Regions from separate parts of the Paenibacillus sp. Aloe-11 genome, predicted to be linked through region 2. Evidence: riboswitches for the same ligand, from Rfam matches in the RefSeq annotation. Region 2 holds a riboswitch; each other region holds the start of a gene.
What was found. A riboswitch is a leader RNA that binds a small molecule or an ion and turns the genes downstream of it on or off. The one in region 2 is predicted to bind thiamine pyrophosphate.

Region 1 (4,912 bases), on a different contig from region 2:
GCTTCCGCTTCCGGGATATTCGGTGTAACAACCAGGGCCAAGGGGAGGAGGTCGTCCTGCAAAGCCTGCACCGCTTCCGATTGCAGCAGTGCTGCACCTCCCTTGGCAATCATCACGGGATCGATGACAACCTTCTCCCAGCCGAACCTTCGAATCTGCTCGCTCACAAGACGGATGATGCCCACATCAAACAGCATGCCAGTCTTCAGGGCATCTACGCCAAGGTCTGATCCTACAGCCTCGATTTGCTCCGCTGCCGCCTCTTGTTGCAGTGGATATACTCCGTGAACCCCCAAGGTGTTCTGTACGGTAACTGCCGTAATCGCCGACATGCCGTATACGCCAAGCTCCTGGAAGGTTTTGAGATCGGCCTGAATTCCGGCCCCGCCACCGCTGTCCGAACCGGCAATCGTCAGTGCTCTAGCTACACGAACGTCTGTCATCGCGTACCACCTGCTGTGGTTGTTCCAGCTTCACGAATCGATACATGCCCCTCCAGCGAGCCCGTATGCAGCTTGGCAAGCTCATCGAGAAAGGCAATCTGGAAGCTGCCGGGTCCCTGATCTGCTGTACGCGCGGCGGCTCGGGAAGCGGCTGCACCGTAAAATGCCAAGCCTGCTGTTCCTGCGAGCAGCAAATTAGGCTCAACGGCGGCAAAAGCGCCCAACACAGAGGTCAGCAGGCAGCCTGCTCCGGTTACCTTCGTAAGCAGCGCGTCTCCGCCGTTAATCACTCGTACTTCGACCCCATCGGTGATGACGTCCTCTTTTCCAGTGATGACAACGATGGTATTGAGCGCCCGCGCAGCTCGAACTGCCAGCTCGACATGACTGCTGCTCGGGCTGCCACCAGCATCGACGCCTTTAATCTCGCGGGCTTCTCCGATAAGATGGGCGACTTCGGCCGCATTGCCCCGCACCATTGAGATGTTGACTTCACTCAGGATTCGCAGTGCCGATTCGGTTCTAAAGCGAGTCGCTCCCGCACCGACCGGATCGAGCAGAACCGGAACGCCATGTGCATTCGCCGATTGTCCGGCAATGATCATGGCATCGATCAGCTCGCGGTTCAGCGTACCGATGTTTAAGACGACGGCACCTGCTATTTTGGCCATATCCGCAACTTCCTCGGGGGCATAAGCCATCACCGGGGAAGCTCCCAGCGCATATAGGCCGTTGGCTGTAAAGTTGGTGACCACCACATTGGTCATATTGTGAACGAGGGGGTTGCTGCTGTGTACCTTTGTCAGAAGCTCCGAACAATCCTTTTCCCATTTCAGCATATCGATGATCCTCTCTCATATATTAGATTTTCAATTTGCGACAAGGCTTGTAGACCGATGTAAAAGGGGTCTGGATCGGCCATTCTTCCTGCTTATAAGCCATATCCCAGAACATATATTCCAGCTGGCAGCTTAGCATAAAATGCTCAATCATCCGTTCCCGTTCGGCAGCCGTTGCACTTTCCGCCCAAGCATCCACACGGGCTTGATATTTGGCGGTTACATCTTCAACCTGGTTTCCATAGAAACAAATCCATTCATAGAAAGGGTGGGACTCGTCGGGCTTTACCTCATCCAGCAGCCTGCGACCAATCTCCAGATACGTCCATGGACACGGCAGCAGCACGGCCATGAGCTCGCCCAGACTGCCTTCATGTGCGACCGTCAGCATGTGACGGATATAATGATGAGCCGACGGAGCGAGCGGATACCCCTGCAACTCTTCATAGGTCACACCTGCGACAGCACAGAAATTTTGATGGGGATGAACCTCGCTGCGGAGGATAAAAGAGATCTGTTCATTAAATACAGCCATGTCCTCCCGGCTCGTGCATTTGGAGATCGCGATGCCGTATATCCGTATGTAGGCGTTCAAATATTCAAAGTCCTGTTTTACATAGTGAATCAGCTGTTCCCTTGTCAAACTCCCTTTAGCAATACCTCTCACAAAGGGATGCTCAAAAATCGCTTGAAAAATGCTATCCGCCTGCCGACGGAGCTCTTGTGTAAAGCTCATTTCCCCACCTCCACCAAAATGAAGAGCAGGAAGTCCCGTAAGAATACAGTTCCGGAACAACGCTAAAAAGCCGCCCCGAAAACTGGAGCGGCTTCATCATAGGTCCATGCGCAAAAAGCAAGGGACCTTATATACGAAGGCTCCACTTTCCTACGCTAGTACGAACTAGATCAGGTTCAAAGGGTCCAAGATACGTTCTTGTCTCAGCCATAAGCGGCTCCCCTAGTGGACTTCCTATTCTTTTGACTATTACTGTACATTCGTTCATACATTATGTCAAACCGTTATCCATTCGTTCTGAGGCTGTTTGTGCTTGACCTGGTTACATCAATAGCGAAATCAGCACAGGAAGTGTAACGAGAGATATGACAGCACTGATGACAAAGGAGGAGGCTGTTTCTGATTCCAGACTTTCAAAACGGGTAGCGATCATAGCAGCGACTGCTGAACCCGGGAAGGAAACGAGCAGAACCGCCTTAACGGTATCGGCAGACGACAGACCGCACAGATAGGCAATCAGCAGCATTAATAAAGGCTGCACGATGGTTTTTAACAGTGCGATGGCAAAGGCACTTACGCTAAAACTAATGTTGCGTACGCCAATGGTCACACCGACCGCGAATAAGGCAGCCCCGGACGTAATGTCTCCGATTTGATTAAGCGATTTGCTTAACAAATCTGGTGATTGGAAGCCAAATAAGGTCAAAATCACACCAACCAGCGGCACCAACGCCAGCGGTTCCTTTAAGCCGTGAAGAATGGAGTCCCAGATCAGCCTTCCGAGGGGACCATTCCGTTCCTTGTCTGAATTCCGGCTGGCTACGGTAGCTATAATGGTAGCCGCCGGGTCAAGGACGGCATTGACTACGATTCCGGTAAGTGCAATCGGAATGGCCACGGCTGAGGAGCCGTAGATGGCTCCGAGCACGGGAATACCCATAAAAGCAAAGGTCGGCTGTGCCGAGTTCAAAGCGAACATGGCGGCATCCTTCATCGACTGCTTCCTCGCAAAGCGGGACAGCAGAAGGAGAGCGACAAAAAAGCCGACAATGCCAATGAACAGAGCCAGCAGAAATGTCCATTGCTCAATGAGCGCTCTTCTGTTCGTTGTTGTAATGCCGATGAATAGATGCGCAGGCAGCGCAAATCTGGTAACGAGCGCATTCAGGGCTTTGGAGGAAGAGGCATCGAAGCTTTTGTTATGCCCCGCTAACCATCCCAAAATAATAACGAAAAAAATCGGCACCAAAATATAAAGGATATGTCCGACACTCATAGTTCGATTCTCCTTGCTTGAACTGACGTATCCTGCCTGTCTGAACAGGCATTCCCGTCCCTAATTGAAGCATTAGTGAGGGTGATGGATTGCACTTTCCACGGCTTTGACCTTCACATATTCCGGTTTCCACATCGCATCCCGAATGGCTTGCTCAACATTTGAAATGTGTGCCTGAGCTACCTGATCCTGAATCGCGGCCTTCGCCACCGCCACCGCCACCGCGAACGAGACATCACGTAATTTTCGGATATGGGGCAGCAGCGCACCGCCAGGTTCATTCGAATCTACGCCATTGGCAACGGCTTCTGCTGCGGCTGAAAACATGGCAGGGGTGATCCTTTTAGCTTTGACCACAATCGCGCCCAGGCCAAGTCCCGGGAAAACAAAGGCATTGTTCGCCTGTCCAATCTCAAATTTCGTACCGTTATAGGTGACGGGCTCAAAGGGACTTCCGGTAGCGATCAATGCTTGGCCGTCGGTCCACCGTATCAAATCCTCGGGTACCGCTTCGGCAAGGTTTGTAGGATTGGACATGGGCATGATGATCGGGCGTTCTACATGCTCGGCCATTTCCTTAATAATCTCTTCTGAAAAGGCACCCGCTACACCAGACGTTCCGATCAATAGAGTAGGCTTCACCTGACGGATAACCTCAAGCAGCGGTATTTTTCCGTCATCAGACCGTGTCCATGAGCTGACTTCTTCTTTTTTACGTACATACGGCTTCTGATAATCCAGGACATCTTCCATATCGTCCGTTAACAGCCCGCGGTAATCAAAAGCCCAAAATGGCTTGAATGAATCCTCCTCCGAAAGGCCATCCGCGATCATGGCTCCCCGAATTTGGTCAGCGTTGCCGATTCCTGCTGCTCCCGGACCGAAGACAAGTACTTTTTGCTCACGCAGCGGAATCTTGGTGACACCTACCGCCGAAAGAATCGCAGCCAGGGTTACCGCTCCTGTGCCTTGAATGTCATCGTTAAAGGTGAGAATGCTTTGACCGTATTTGCCTATAATATGGCGTGCGTTCACGCTGCCTACATCTTCCCAATGCAGAAGCGCCTTCGGAAATTGTGTTAACGTTTTGTGGATAAAAGTATCAATAAACTGGTTGTAGGCTTCTCCGCGAACCCGCTTATGGCGGTTTCCGATGTACAGCGGATCATTCAGCAGCTTTTCATTATTCGTGCCCACATCCAGTACAATCGGCAGTACCCGCCCGGGATGAATGCCTGCCGCAGCTGTGTACACAGCAAGCTTGCCAATAGCGATGTTAATTCCCCCGACACCCCAGTCACCGATGCCCAAAATACTTTCGGAATCCGTTACGACGATCAGATCCACATCTTCTCCGTTCAAACCGGAATTATAAAACGCTTGTCCAATGCCGTTCGGGTCATCTATCGACAAATATACGCCTCCGGGACGGTTGTACTCGTGACTATATTCTTGAATGGCGGTTCCTACCGTAGGTGTGTAGACCACAGGCAGCATTTCACTCAAATGGTCGGTTAGCAGGCGATAGTAGAGTACGACATTTCGATTGTGAAGGTCATTGAGCGAAGCATTTTTACGCAGCATGGTGGGCTGTGCCAAAAACTGCTGATACGCCCGT
Region 2 (4,912 bases):
AACTTACTTGGAAGCCTTGGGCTTGGTTGTTTTAGCTGGTTTAGCAGCTGCAGGCTTGGTTGTTTTAACAGCCGGCTTCGCCGTTGCTTTCGCAGGGACTGCAGCTTCCTTTGCAGGAGTATTGGCTGTATTAGGCTTCGCGCCAGCTTTTAAGCTGTATTTGGCAAAACCGTCTGCCGCGCTGTCCAAGTAAGCAATTTGCTGATTTCCAGCCAGCACATCCTTGGCATCAGGAGAGGACTCGAAGGTAACCTTAGCCTGACCAAAAGGAGCAATAGACCAGTTGCCATCCGCTGACGGATTAATCGTTCCGTTCGTACGGATATAATCAATAATGACTTGACGGTTTTCATCCGGCGCTGCCATCACAATGCGCTTGCCATCCGGATTCGCCAGTTTGGACGAGGACGCACGGTAGTTATTGGTCGCTACGATAAATTTCTGTGCAGGATCAATTGCCTTCCCATTGTATTGCAAATCCTTGATACGATGAGCCGAAGAATCAATCATGTTTCCCTTGGCATCATAGCGTGCAGGCTGAGTTACATCGATTTGGTAAGTCACACCGTCAATGACATCAAAATTGTAGGTTGGGAAATCTTTATTGATCAGTGCTTGTTCCTCTGTTTTGCTTGGATCGATGCGGTTGAACTGACCCGCAGACCACTCCAGCCATTCCTGGATTTCAGCACCGGTTACTTCTACAGCATGAACCGTGTTCGGGTATACATACAGATCGGATACGTTTTTAATCGCAATCGTACCTTGCGGAATGTTCGTGTAATACTCGGCACCGTTGCGACCACCGGCCTTGAATGGAGCGCCAGCCGACAATACGGGAAGATTTTCGTATTCGGTCCCTTTCAGATGGTTTTGTACGTACCATTTTTGTGCATTCGTCACAATCTGAATAGATGGGTCATCCTGAACCAATGCAAAATAACTGGTAATCGGTGCGGTTGTGGTTCCAACCGGTTGACGAACATAATCCAGCGTTCCTTTATGCTCTTCCTTGACCGCATCTACCAGTTTAAACTCAGGGTTCGTCTTCACAGCCTGAGTTTGGGTATTCACAACTGGACGCACTTCTGACTGAGAATTAGTCACGCTCCACACATCTTTTTTCTTTTCCAGACTCAGGTCAATAATACCCAGTTCCTTGCCCCAAGAGGAAGCTTCTACAGCCGGTACGCCATTAATGGTTCCTTTATCCAGATCTACACCGCTCATTCCTTTAAAATCAGGGCCGGGGAAAGATTTATGAGCATGCCCAAACAGAATAGCGTTGATTCCGTCCACCTGGCTCAAATATTTAACGGCATTCTCCATCATTGGTGTTTGCGGCACATCCTCATAACCCGTGTGTGCAAGTACGACAATAATGTCGGCACCTTCCAACTTCATTTGAGGAATGAACTTTTTCGCCGTTTCCACAATATCCTTCGTAACGACCTTACCCTGCAAATTGGCTTTATCCCACTGCATAATTTGAGGAGTTACCAGACCGATTACACCCACTCTGAGCGTGTGCTCTTGGCCCTTCTCGTCCGTTACCGTTTTATTGAGAATCTGATAAGGGGTGAAATAATTTTTAGTACCCTGGCCCCCGTTGTCATAGTAAACGTTCGCATTTACGTAAGGGAATTCGGCTCCCTTAAGCGATTTCTCCAAAAAGTCGAGACCATAGTTAAATTCGTGGTTGCCCACAGTAGCCGCATCATAGCCCATCAAGTTCATCATCTTGTAGACCGGATGGACACCGCCTTCTTGCAAAAAGGTTTTGTTTCTGGCCATATAATCGCCTAATGGATTGCCCTGCAACAAATCACCGTTATCGAACAGCATGCTGTTTCTTGTTTCACTACGCGCCTGCTGGATCAGTCCGGCAGTGTTAATCAAGCCATATTCGTTGGTTTCCTTATCTGCATAATAATCGTAGTTCATCAACGTCGTGTGAATATCCGTTGTTTCCATGATCCGCAAATTCACTGTGGCGCTGTCCCGAGAATCGGTGGCAGCCCAGGACGGAGCAGCTGTAAACACCAGCATGCTGCAAGCTACAACCGCTGCTGTAAACCCTTTAAACCAATTTTTACGAAATAACAAAATATACCCCTCCTTATTAAGGTGTATGGCTCATATACATACTTTTGCACATATATGTAAGTTTCGAACCCACCATTCCTATTTTAATCCAACGCCAGACAAAAGAGTAGTCATTTGACCAAAGTTATTTATAAAAAAATAATTAATTTTCTCGCAAATGAACCGTCATCTCTTCCTCCATGCTGGACAGCTCCGCCTTCAAGGCATATAATCGTCGTAGTAAACCCGAATAAACAAACCCATTAAACCATACAATGCCAGGGGTGCTGGAATCGGCCGGCTGAGAGTGTGTCCCAAGACACTGACCCTTACAACCTGATCTGGGTAATGCCAGCGTAGGAATGCTTAAGCTAAGATGTGCCTTTTTTTACATAGGTCCATCCCTTACTTTGGTATATACAAGCGCAAGCGTCCCGGAACCTCGGGGCGCTTTTTTTGTTGAGGATTAAGTTGTTGGAAAGAGAGAGTCCGGCAGATGTTATTTTTATGAAATGGGAACATAGGCTGTCTGATTCGACGGATGACGGGTAATTAAAAGGAGAGAACACAACGATGAAGCGCATGAAAATGTTAAGCCTGGGACTGATTAGTCTGTGGCTCATGGCCCTGACACTGACCGCCTGCGGCGGAGGCTCCCCCTCTACAACCCAGGAGGCGGCACCTGCTACCAACGCTCCAGCTTCCACTCCGGCAAAGGGGCTTAAGGATGTTAAAGTTGTACTTGACTGGACACCAAATACGAATCATACAGGACTCTATGTCGCCAAGGATAAAGGATTTTACGAAAAAGCGGGCTTGAATGTCCAAATTGTCCAACCTGGTTCAGGCGGAGCCGATCAAATGGTTGCTTCGAATGCGGCACCTTTTGGGATCAGCTATCAAGAGGGCGTCACTCAGGCTCGTACGCAAGGCGTACCACTCGTATCTATCGCTGCGGTTATTCAGCATAATACCTCAGGCTTCGCAGCCCCGGTAGACCGCGGCATTAAAAGCCCCAAAGATTTTGAAGGAAAGAAATACGGCGGCTGGGGTTCACCCGTAGAAGAAGCGGTCATGAAATCCATCATGGATTCAGACAAGGCCGATGTGAGCAAAGTGAAGATTATGAATATGGGCAATGCCGACTATTTTACAGCCGTGAAGCGGGATATCGACTTTGCCTGGATTTTCTACGCATGGACCGGGATCGAGGCTCAACTTCGAGGTGAGCCCCTGGATATGCTGTATGTAAAAGATTATTCCAAAAGCCTTGATTACTATACGCCTGTGATTGTGAGCAATGAACAGACGATTAAGAATGATCCAGAGCTGGTCAAAGCGTTCATGGACGCCACCGCCCAAGGCTATGAATACACCATTGCTCATCCTGAAGAATCCGCGGATATCCTAAGCAAAGCCGTACCGGAGCTGGACAAAAAGCTGGTACTGGCCAGCCAAAAATGGCTAAGCCCGCGTTATCAGGATGATGCTGCGCAATGGGGTGTGCAAAAAGCAGAGGTATGGCAAAACTATTCAGACTGGATGTACGAACGCAAGCTGCTCAGCAAGCCTTTGGAAGTCGACAAAGCCTTCACAAACGACTTTTTGCCAAAGCGTTGATCTTGTAAATCGAACTTGAAGTAGCCTTTGTGCCACTACGCAGTCGGATGGTGCTTCCCATCGCCACCGCCCCCGGATTTCTCGAATAAAGCCTCAGCAGGGTAGAAATCTGGGGAGGTGATGCTTCCGAAGCGAGCTTTCCTACGGAAAGCTTTTAAAGCGACCGCTTCGCTTGTACAGCACCATTCCGCCCACTTCGTTCTCGTTCCACTTGGTTTATTCTTAAGTTCATCTTATCTAAGCGCCAAGTAGGAGCGCTTGTATGTTAAAATGCCTCACAACCTAGCTTTAAAAATAGGGTGCTTTTAAGGCGGGCAACAGATATCGTAAGATCAAATGAAACGCGAAGCGGTCTTAAACCACCCTATTTTCTCTAAAACACTTCACATAAAGGACAGGTGAATTCGCATGGCTAACACTTTGCTCAGTATTCAAGTGATTCCTAAAACTCCTAATAACGAGGACTCTTATCCTTATGTAGATAAGGCGATTGAGGTCATTCAACGTTCCGGTGTCAAGCATCAGGTGAATCCATTGGAGACGACCATGGAGGGTGAACTGGACGAGTTGCTGAACGTGGTTAAAGAAATGCACGTGGCATTGACGGAAGCCGGCAGCCCCAGCATCATTTCACAGATCAAAATCGCACATAACCCACAGGGCATCAGCATGAACAAGCTGACCGAAAAATATCGCCCATGAACCCAAAAGGCAAGAACGCATCCTGGTGGAAAAGCGTATGGCCGCCCCTTGTGGCGGTCCTCTTCTTTTTGGCAGCCTGGCAGGGGGCAGTTTCCTATTTGCAGATTGAGTCCTGGCTACTGCCAGCTCCGTCTCTGATCGTACAGGAGGGCATGGCTCAGTCGGAGCTGCTTGGTGCCCATACGTGGGCTACGATTCGCCTGACGCTTGGGGGATTTGCAATAGGGACAGCAACGGGACTGTTGATCGCCATCGTTCTTCATACGATTCCTTTTCTCAAGTCCGCCCTGTATCCACTGCTCATTCTTAGTCAAAACATTCCGATCATAGCCCTTGGCCCATTGCTGATGGTGTGGTTTGGTTTTGGCGTGCTGCCCAAGCTGATGGTCATTACGTTAGTGTGCTTCTTCCCCGTGGCTGTAGCGGCTATGGACGGACTGACACGGACGGACAGAATGATGATGAACTACATGCGCATGTCAGGCGCAGGCAGGATGGCCATTTT
Region 3 (4,912 bases), on a different contig from region 2:
CACCCCATTCTCTCGGCTGTCCTGAATGTTCAGCCAGTTCGTGTGTGTGTGCTTCTGGAGCAGCCGATTTCTGCGCTTCTGGGTCCTGCCACGCCTGAGCTGCCGGATCGAGGGCGCTCCGCTGCTCTTCAAGCAGTTCTACAGCAGCCCGTTCGGTCTGTTCAAATACGGTTCGCCAATCATCGAGCAGCTGCACATATGCAGGCTCAAGCCCCTCAGTAGCGGATTTAATCACTTCCACATGCCAACTTTCCTGCTGCTTCCAATGCCGGATTTCCTCCAGCACGCGCAAGGGCAGAAAAGACCCATAAGTACTCAGCATTGTTCTTTTACCTCCCGTATCCCACTATGGCTACCCGGGTTGGAGAAAGAATCTGCCCCGGATGCATACGTACCCAGTATATTCGCCGTCTTGTCGGGAATATGTCTACAAACTCCCTCCATCAGATACACATGTCATACAGAATGATAAATTGCCATTAGGACGCAAAAAAAGAAGCCTGACTTGACACGAGTTAAATGTCCATAATCGGGCTTCCTCAAGCTGTGGATAATATAGCTTAAAAAATTCATTTATTACTTGGCAGCCGTTTGCTTATTTCGCATTAGCGTCCTCAAGCTGTGGATAATATAGCTTAAAAAATTCATTTATTACTTGGCAGCCGTTTGCTTATTTCGCATTAGCGATAGTTTTTTTGTTCTCCAGCTCCTGTACGCTGCTCAAAAACGTCGATCCCCGCCGCAAGTATTCACGCGGATGCTCTCTGAAAATTAACTCATGCAGTCCGTTTTTGACAATCCACACGCTGGCAAACATGATCGGGAACGGATAGTTTTCCTTTTTGACCTCCTGATATGGAATCTGATGCAGGCTGGTGCCGTTCAAAACTGGAAACAGCAACTCCAGAATTTCCAAAGACGGATGGCGTGGCAAATCAATTTGATTATGAATGTTATGGTACAGCGTATCCGGCTCCAGCAGGAAGGTGCTGTCCAAAATCATTGCGTCCACATCCTTGGTTTGCAAACCTGCCTGCAGGGCGGTTCCTGCCCCCATCGAGAAGCCCCATACGATAATCTCCGACGAGCCGCGTTGCTTCGCAAGCTGGATCGCCCCTAGAAGCTGCTGGGATTCCGCTTTGCCTCCGGTCGCGACCGCCTTGCTGTTTTGGGACGCGAAACCGTAGTCGAACATAACCACATTAAAGTTCAGACTATGGGCATAATGCGCCAGATCATACATGGGAATCCAGCTTTCTTCGCGGTTGGCCCCATATCCATGGCTGAAAATAATCGTTTTCCGCGATTGATCCGCCGGGATATACCAGCCTTGCACCATGCGGCTGCCGTCCTTGGCGGGGAAGCTGACTTCCTCATAGGCCATTCCCTTCGCCTGCATCGGGTTGGAGTACAGCGGTGCTACCGTCGGATTGGTGAGAACCCATGCAATGTAGGCGTGTAGAGCGATAAAACAAAACAACAGAAAAAATACGACCGATAGCAGCAGCGCAATCACAATGTGCTTGAACCGCAGCATACGGGGATTAATCAGTGGGATGGACGGCTCCTGAACAGCGGGTTGTAGCTGAGAGCTGCGCTGGGATGTCGAAATCATGTAAGAGCCTCCTTATAAAAAATTGAGCTTCATGCTATGGAATTTAGGTACAAATTCACTTGAAAATGATAGTGTATGTCCACATTGATACCTATTATCGTATGATGGTGATTATCCAAAGTCAACGCCTGCACCGGAAAAGTAAAAATGATGCAAAGAATTGTCGATGTTTGTTCTTTTTCTGTAATATAGCTGTCACAAAAACATCGGTTTACAGTAGCCGCGAGTATTCTATATAATTTATGTAACCATGTTTCATGGTGTGAAACGAAAATGGATACAAGGGGAGCGGTTCACGATGGAAGACCGTAAATTAACCGTTCGCGCTGTGGAGCGTGCACTTGATATATTGCTGTGTTTTACCGCAGACTCGGATCTTGGTCTGACGGAGATTGCCTCCAAAATTGGGCTACATAAAAGCACGGTTCATCGGCTGCTGACAACGCTTGAGGATCGTGGCTTTGTCGTTCGAAATTCCGCAACCGAAAAATACCGGCTCGGCTTCCGCATATGGGAGCTGTCCACCCATTTGTCACAAAGCGACGAGCCGGCAGTGCTGCTGCAGCCTGCGATGGAAGGGTTGCGTGACCGTCTGGGTGAGACGGTCAGCTTATACTTGCGGGACGGCAGCATGCGTATTCGCATTCAGGCCGTTCAAAGCAACCAGCCCATCCGCCGCGTTGCGCCTGTGGGTGCGCGCATGCCGCTGGCTGTGGGGGCTTCCAGCAAGGTGCTGGCGGCCTTTATGCCACCGCAGGAGCTGGAAGCTCTGCTAAGAGGGGATGAATGGCCGTCCTCGGTAGACCCGGAGGTCTATAAAGCACAGCTGCAGGACATTCGTGAGAAGGGGTATGCAACCAGCTATGAAGAACGGGAGCCAGGTGCAGCTGCTGTGGCAGCGCCTGTGGTGAACCGGAAGGGACAGGTCGCTGCGGCCTTGTCTGTATCCGGTCCGGTCAGCCGACTTGCACCTGAGACGCTGCATGATTTTGCTCCGATTTTGATCGAGGCTGCGAAGGAAATGGGGCTTATGCTCCCGTAACAGGACCAGAGAAGGGTTGCCAAAGCAATAATTTTAAAGTAATCTGATGAGGATGGCGGGATGTCTGTTATCTCCGCCTCATGCAAATCGAAGTATCACAGTTACTGGGGGAGCCTGTAATGCCGGGCTGAGATGGAATCGTGCAAGATTCCGGACCCTTTGCACCTGATCTGGATCATACCAGCGTAGGGAAGTAATCGGCCATTGAAATGTATACGCAGCTGCTGCCTAAGAAGGCGCATGGAATATATTATTCTGTGTGCGTACTTTTGGATAGCTCTTCGTTAGATTAGCCGGTTCCCTGGGGAACCGGCTTTTTTGCATAGATCAGCCACCCTAGGAATGGTTCCGGATCGGTGTGTCATTTCATCGAAACGGGAGGAACGAACAATGAAACCGACGGAAACAGAAGAAACTGAAGTGAAGACAAGTGCAGAGCAAGCTGGCGGAGTAAAACCCTTTCCGGGGAGCCGCAAGGTGTATATTCAAGGCTCGCGGCCGGATATTGCCGTGCCAGAGCGTGAAATCGCGCTGCACCCCACACATACGCCGGAGGGCACCGAGCATCATGAGCCCTTGCGTGTGTACGACACAAGCGGACCGATGACGGATGAAGCCTATCAGGTGGACATCCGCCGGGGGCTGCCCCCGTTGCGGAGGGCCTGGGTGCTGGAACGGGGCGATGCCGAAGCTTATGAGGGACGCACGGTTAAGCCGGAGGATAATGGGCTGAAGCCCGGCTCCAAACGGGAAGCGGCGGAATTTCCCGGCGTGACCCATCGTCCGCTTCGTGCCTCACAAGGGCGCACGGTGACGCAAATGCACTATGCTCGCAAGGGAATTATTACGCCCGAGATGGAGTTTGCGGCCATTCGTGAAGGGGTGGAGCCCGAGTTTGTGCGACAGGAGCTGGCGGCGGGACGGGCGATTTTGCCTTCCAACATCAATCATCCGGAAAGTGAGCCGATGGTCATTGGGCGTCATTTTCACGTGAAGATCAATGCGAACATTGGTAATTCTGCGGTCACGTCCTCCATTGAGGAGGAAGTGGAGAAGATGACCTGGGCTGTGCGCTGGGGCTCGGATACGGTCATGGACCTGTCCACAGGCCGTAATATCCATACGACGCGTGAATGGATCATCCGGAATTCCCCTGTGCCGATTGGAACCGTACCGCTGTATCAAGCGCTTGAAAAGGTGAACGGCCAAGCTGAGGCACTGACGTGGGAGTTGTATCGCGATACCCTGATTGAGCAGGCGGAGCAGGGTGTGGACTATTTTACAATTCATGCGGGCGTGCTTCTGCGCTATATCCCGATGACGGCGAACAGAATGACGGGAATTGTCTCCCGGGGCGGGTCGATTATGGCGGCCTGGTGCCTTGCGCATCATCAGGAGAACTTTTTGTACACGCATTTTGAAGAAATATGTGAAATCATGAAAGCTTACGATGTAGCCTTTTCCCTCGGGGATGGGCTGCGTCCGGGCAGCATCTATGATGCGAATGATGAAGCACAGTTTGCAGAGCTGGAAACGCTGGGTGAGCTAACGCAAATCGCGTGGAAGCATGACGTCCAGGTCATGATCGAAGGTCCGGGGCATGTTCCGATGCACAAAATCAAGGAGAATGTGGATTTACAAATGGAAATTTGCAAGGAAGCTCCTTTTTATACTTTGGGACCGCTCACGACGGATATTGCGCCTGGCTACGATCATATTACCTCAGCCATCGGAGCAGCCATGATCGGTTGGTTCGGAACGTCCATGCTGTGCTACGTTACGCCGAAGGAGCATTTGGGCCTGCCGAACAAGGATGATGTACGTGAAGGAGTCATTACCTACAAAATTGCGGCACATGCTGCCGATCTGGCGAAAGGCCATCCACGGGCGCAGCAACGGGATGATGCCTTATCCAAGGCGCGCTTTGAGTTCCGCTGGCGTGACCAGTTTAATCTTTCCCTCGATCCCGAGCGGGCCTTATCCTACCATGATGAGACGCTGCCGGCAGAGGGGGCCAAGGAAGCCCATTTTTGCTCGATGTGCGGTCCCAAATTCTGCAGCATGCGAATTACGCAGGACATTCGCGCCTATGCGGCTGACAAGGGACTGAATACAGAAGAGGCTGTAGCTGCCGGGATGCGTGAAAAGGCCGAACAGTACCGGGATGCAGGACAATAGGTTGAAAATAAGTCAATAACCCTAAAAAAGCCGTGTTTTCTCTACAGACGATGTAGGGAAACACGGCTTTTGAGCTT
Region 4 (4,912 bases), on a different contig from region 2:
GCAGTTACAGCTTCATACGGAGGTTTGGTTCTGAATGAAGATTACTGATTTTGCAGTTATATTTATCCTGCTGTTTTTGCCCTTTGGTGTAATGAATGATTTGCGGGTACAAAATCAGCGTGAAGTGCAGCAGTTGGAAATGAAATATACATCGGCTCTCCATACCGCAGTTCAGGATGCAGGTGTCGTACTCTCCCAAAATGAGCGTCAGGAACGGGAGGCTGGATACGGATCGGACAAGTTTTTTCGTGTTGATAAGGAAGAAGCGCTAAAGACGTTCCTGCATACCCTTTTTCTAAACATAGGTATTGATGGGGATACAGTAGCACAACGCGCTTTATTGGATTATATACCCGCCATTGTGATTTTGGATTATGACGGTTATTATACGTTTGCCTCAGAAACCTATACAGATGAAGATGGACAATCTGCGATAGGTCCCAAATGGAGTGAAAAAAGGCCTTTTGCCTATGCTGATTCAGCGGGTAATAGTGTGGGATTCACTTTGGATAATTATGTACATGCGTATGATTCGCAGAATCACAGGTGGGTGGAAGGCTTTCAAAAGGAGCTTCAGGGTCAAACCAGCATTTCGTTGCTGAATAATTCCGAAACGTTTGAGCAAGTACGACGTTCCACCATCGTTCATAGTGTTCAGGAAGACCTGGCCCGCCTGATTAATCTCCATAACCAAAAGGCAGCACGCAACGGCGTAGCCTATACGTTTACACTGCCGACTATTCCGCAAGAAGAGTGGTATAACACGATAGATGATGTGGGGTTGATGGCGTTTATCCAAGGCATTCCGGTCGGTGACAGATTTTACAATAACTATGGATTTGGTGGTGGAAGAGTCGTTAGAAAGCAAGCTATTATCGGTGGCTTAGAACCGGATACCGGAATGAAATATTTTTACAGAGATTCCTGTCCAGCACCCTTTCAGGCTAGAGAACGTTTTTCAGATGAAAAATCTGCTGCTGCTGCGGGGTACTTCGAGTTTAAATGTAATAACGGCTTACAATAATCACTCTGACGAGTGGTTTTTCTTTTTTTATAGGAAAGTCCGCATTAAAAACCTTAAAATTCGTTATTTTCAATGTTCCGATAAGGCTGCTGAATGTGCTACAATAAGGCTTTGAAAGAAAACAAATGATATATGAAATAATGACAGTCGGCATCGCCGATGACAATAAGGAGCCAAAAACAGCGTATGAGTTTATTGACTGTAGAAAATGTATCCCACAACTTTGGGGACCGCGCATTATTTAAAAATGTTTCCTTTCGGTTGCTTGCGGGGGAACGTGTAGGTTTGGTAGGAGCTAACGGTGTCGGTAAATCGACACTCATGAACATTTTGACCGGGAAATTGCTTAAGGATGAGGGTAAAGTGGAATGGACTCCACGTGTACGTTACGGTTATCTGGATCAGCACACCAAGCTGACACCGGGCAAAACAGTACGTGATGTATTGAAGGATGCTTTTCTTCCTTTGCTGGAATTGGAAAAGGAATTGATGCAGATTACGGATAAAATGGGGGATGCTTCTCCCGAAGAGCTGGAAGTGCTGCTGGAACAGATGGGTGAAATTCAGGAGCAGCTGGATATGGGGGATTTTTACCTCATTGATGTGAAGGTTGAAGAAATGGCGAACGGGCTGGGTCTCTCGGCCATCGGACTGGATCGGGATGTATCCGCGCTTAGCGGTGGACAACGGACTAAGGTGCTTCTGGCCAAGCTGCTGTTGGAAAAGCCAAACGTCCTCCTGCTGGATGAGCCAACCAACTATTTGGATGTTGAGCATATCGAATGGCTTACACGTTATTTGAAGGATTATCCTTATGCATTTATTCTTATTTCGCATGATACGGAGTTCATGAACCAGGTCGTTAATGTTATTTATCACCTTGAATTTGCCAAGATGACCCGCTATTCAGCAAATTATGAAAAGTTCCTTGAGATGGCGGATCTGAACAAAGCGCAGCATATTGATGCTTATGAGAAGCAACAGGAATATATTAAGAAACAGGAAGACTTTATTCAGCGCAACAAGGCGCGTGCATCCACATCAGGCCGGGCGAAGAGCCGTGAAAAGCAGCTTGATCGGATCGAACGTATTGATAAGCCCGAAGAAGCTGCCAAGCCAACCTTTCAATTTAAAGAAGCACGTGCGAGCGGGAAAACGGTATTTGAGGGAATTGATTTTGAAATTGGCTATACTCATGCCCTGTTGCCTAAAATGTCCATGACGATTGAACGTGGCGAAAAAATAGCAATTGTAGGCTGCAACGGTGTCGGTAAATCAACATTGCTCAAAACCATTCTGGGAAAAATACCGCCAATCAGCGGAAAAACCTATCAAGGCGATTTCTTGCAGCCGGCTTATTTTGAGCAGGAAGTAAAGGCGGGCAAAATCACACCGATTGACGATGTGTGGAATGAGTTCCCGCATTTGAACCAGCATGAAGTAAGAGCGCATTTGGCCCGTTGCGGATTGAAAAATGAGCATATCACACGTCCTCTGTCTGCGCTTAGTGGTGGTGAGCAGGCTAAAGTACGTCTGTGCAAATTGTTAATGCGGGAAAGCAACTGGGTTCTGTTTGACGAGCCTACCAATCACTTGGATGTTAAAGCAAAGGACGAGCTCAAACGTGCCCTGAAGGAATATAAAGGGACTATATTGCTTGTATCTCACGAACCGGATTTTTACGAGGATTGGGTAACCAAAACGTGGAATGTGGAAGAGTGGTCAAGTAAAGTCAACTAAAATCAAAAAATTCAGTTCTGTTATGCTTCACAAAAAGTGGGGGTTGCAGAATTAGAAAAATATGCTAAGCTATTTGTAGCTGATACAATATAATAGTCACACTAGGGGAGCCGCCCATGCGGCTGAGACGGAATAAATGGATTTCGGACCCTTTGCACCTGATCTGGGTTATGCCAGCGTAGGGAAGTGAGCGCCGTACAAGCAAGGTAACCGCATCATTACTTTTGTTTGTGCGTGGGACGATATACGTATACGGATTTGATTGTCCGTTCGATTATTGGACGTTCGTGAAACCACTTCCTCTGGGAAGTGGTTTTTTTGCGTTTCGTTTGGCTTTGCCTGTCGAACTTCCGTATACGGATTCACATATGTTCTCCTTTCATTATTGCTGGTACATGTGGCCGGCTCCGTATGTTATTTCGCGATATGGAGCTGCAACGATATAGGTTCAGCTTATACGATTATTTTATATCAATAGTTCATATTCTTAGTTCAATGTGAGGTGAAAACGAGATCGAATTACACGTGATTACGATGGAAAGTGGCTACCATGCAGATGTACCCCAAGTGGCGGCTGCTATTTATCCGTATGTTCATTATGTGCATGCACGCCTGAAGCAGAAGGGTGCCTCAGAATTGCTGGCTTTGATCCGCAGCATGGTGGAGCAGGGAGTTCCTCTCCAGCAAATTGCAGTCAATGACCGTGTAGATGTAGCTTTACTTACCTTGGCTGGAGCTGTCCAGCTACCGGCTAACGGCTTGCCTGTCAGGGATGTGAAAAGCCTGCTTCCAAAGGGAACACGCTGTGGCGTGTCTGTTCATTCCTTGGAAGAGGCGCAAATGGCCGAACAGGCTGGAGCAGACTATGTACTCTATGGTCATGTATATGTAACCCGCTGTAAGCCCGGTGTTGTGCCGCGGGGGATAGCTCAGCTTGAGCGTATATGCAGCTTATCTAACATTCCAGTGATTGCACTTGGCGGCATACAACCGCATCATATTCCGGAGCTTTATCATGCTGGAGCAAGCGGAATTGCAGTGATGTCCGGCATATGGGAAGCTGAGTCGCCCATCGCGGCTGCGATGGAATATAGACAATTGGTAGATCAGGTAGTCCGCAATCTGTAGCAGGGAACGAGAGTAGAAGTAATTCGAAAGCAGTATGGTCAGTGGAGAGGAGATATAACACATGCTAAAGATACACACAGAGGCTACAGTTATAGGACATGCTGAATGCTTGGTCATAGGTGGAGGTGTGATCGGCAGTTCCATTGCTTATCATGTGGCCAGGGAAGGGCGCAGTACGATTATCCTGGAGCGAATGATGCCGGGTGAGGGAGCCTCGGGGGCAGCGGTCGGAATGCTTGCGGCGGAGAGTGAAGAGTTCGCCGACCCTGAGTTTGAACAATTTGCTCGCACAAGTCGGGATGCATTCCCTGAGCTAGTTCGTGAGCTGGAGCGGTTGTCTGGTGTTTCGGTAGAATTTCGTACAGAAGGTTTTGTAACTCCTTTCCGTTCGGAAGCTGAGGGTGAAAGACGCTGGAAAGCTGCGAATACGCGCGAGGATACTCAGCCTGAGTGGTGGGATGCCGGGGAATTGACCAAGCGGATTTCGGGCATAGATCGTCAAGCGATTGGAGCTATATATCGATCGAAGGAGACACAACTCTTCCCCGTACAGCTGTGCCGTGCTTATACGGGAGCAGCTACAGTGTTGGGTGCAACAATATGGTCCGGTACCCATGCAGAGCAGTTGGTCGTACAGAATGGCCGGGTTTGCGGTGTAGTGACAGATAGCGGCTTTGTTTCCTGCAACCAGGTCATTATTGCCGGAGGCTTGGAGAGCATGAATTTGCTAGAGCAAGTGGGCTTTCATTACCCGCTTTATCCGGTCAAGGGTGAAGCAGTTGCCGTCTCCTTAAAGGATCACCCTTTGGAATATACCATTTATGCCGATGATGTTTACCTTGTGCCTAAGCAGAAGAACGAGCTTTGGATAGGGGCAACGAGCCTTCCGCATCACGATGACACAGAAGTGACTGTTGCAGGTTTGGAGGGGCTACTGGCACGTGCTTCTGCATGGCTGCCGCGCGTACGTGAAGCTTCTTTTGTACGCACTTGGGCAGGCTTGCGTCCGCAGGCGGCAGC

Region 1: it holds a riboswitch for thiamine pyrophosphate, as region 2 does, so the genes downstream of both, tenA (thiaminase II) here and WG8_RS02390 (ABC transporter substrate-binding protein) in region 2, are expected to answer to the same signal.
Region 3: it holds a riboswitch for thiamine pyrophosphate, as region 2 does, so the genes downstream of both, thiC (phosphomethylpyrimidine synthase ThiC) here and WG8_RS02390 (ABC transporter substrate-binding protein) in region 2, are expected to answer to the same signal.
Region 4: it holds a riboswitch for thiamine pyrophosphate, as region 2 does, so the genes downstream of both, WG8_RS12975 (thiamine phosphate synthase) here and WG8_RS02390 (ABC transporter substrate-binding protein) in region 2, are expected to answer to the same signal.

What each region holds. Positions count from the first base shown of each region.
Region 1 covers NZ_JH601059.1:95,256-100,167, reverse strand. The annotation lists gene thiD (bifunctional hydroxymethylpyrimidine kinase/phosphomethylpyrimidine kinase) at 1-443, opposite strand, end outside; gene thiM (hydroxyethylthiazole kinase) at 440-1,282, opposite strand; gene tenA (thiaminase II) at 1,305-2,018, opposite strand; TPP riboswitch at 2,149-2,252, opposite strand; gene WG8_RS18580 (AEC family transporter) at 2,341-3,294, opposite strand; gene WG8_RS18575 (NAD-dependent malic enzyme) at 3,367-4,912, opposite strand, start outside.
Region 2 covers NZ_JH601043.1:48,406-53,317, reverse strand. The annotation lists gene WG8_RS02395 (bifunctional 2',3'-cyclic-nucleotide 2'-phosphodiesterase/3'-nucleotidase) at 4-2,106, opposite strand; TPP riboswitch at 2,356-2,465, shown strand; gene WG8_RS02390 (ABC transporter substrate-binding protein) at 2,659-3,705, shown strand; gene WG8_RS02385 (thiamine-binding protein) at 4,114-4,407, shown strand; gene WG8_RS02380 (ABC transporter permease) at 4,404-4,912, shown strand, end outside.
Region 3 covers NZ_JH601045.1:101,994-106,905, forward strand. The annotation lists partial or broken gene WG8_RS29295 (Fe-Mn family superoxide dismutase) at 1-322, opposite strand, end outside; gene WG8_RS03815 (alpha/beta hydrolase) at 671-1,615, opposite strand; gene WG8_RS03820 (IclR family transcriptional regulator) at 1,914-2,657, shown strand; TPP riboswitch at 2,754-2,866, shown strand; gene thiC (phosphomethylpyrimidine synthase ThiC) at 3,048-4,835, shown strand.
Region 4 covers NZ_JH601055.1:22,370-27,281, reverse strand. The annotation lists gene WG8_RS12990 (hypothetical protein) at 1-48, shown strand, start outside; gene WG8_RS12985 (hypothetical protein) at 35-1,024, shown strand; gene WG8_RS12980 (ABC-F family ATP-binding cassette domain-containing protein) at 1,211-2,764, shown strand; TPP riboswitch at 2,858-2,966, shown strand; gene WG8_RS12975 (thiamine phosphate synthase) at 3,299-3,892, shown strand; gene thiO (glycine oxidase ThiO) at 3,954-4,912, shown strand, end outside.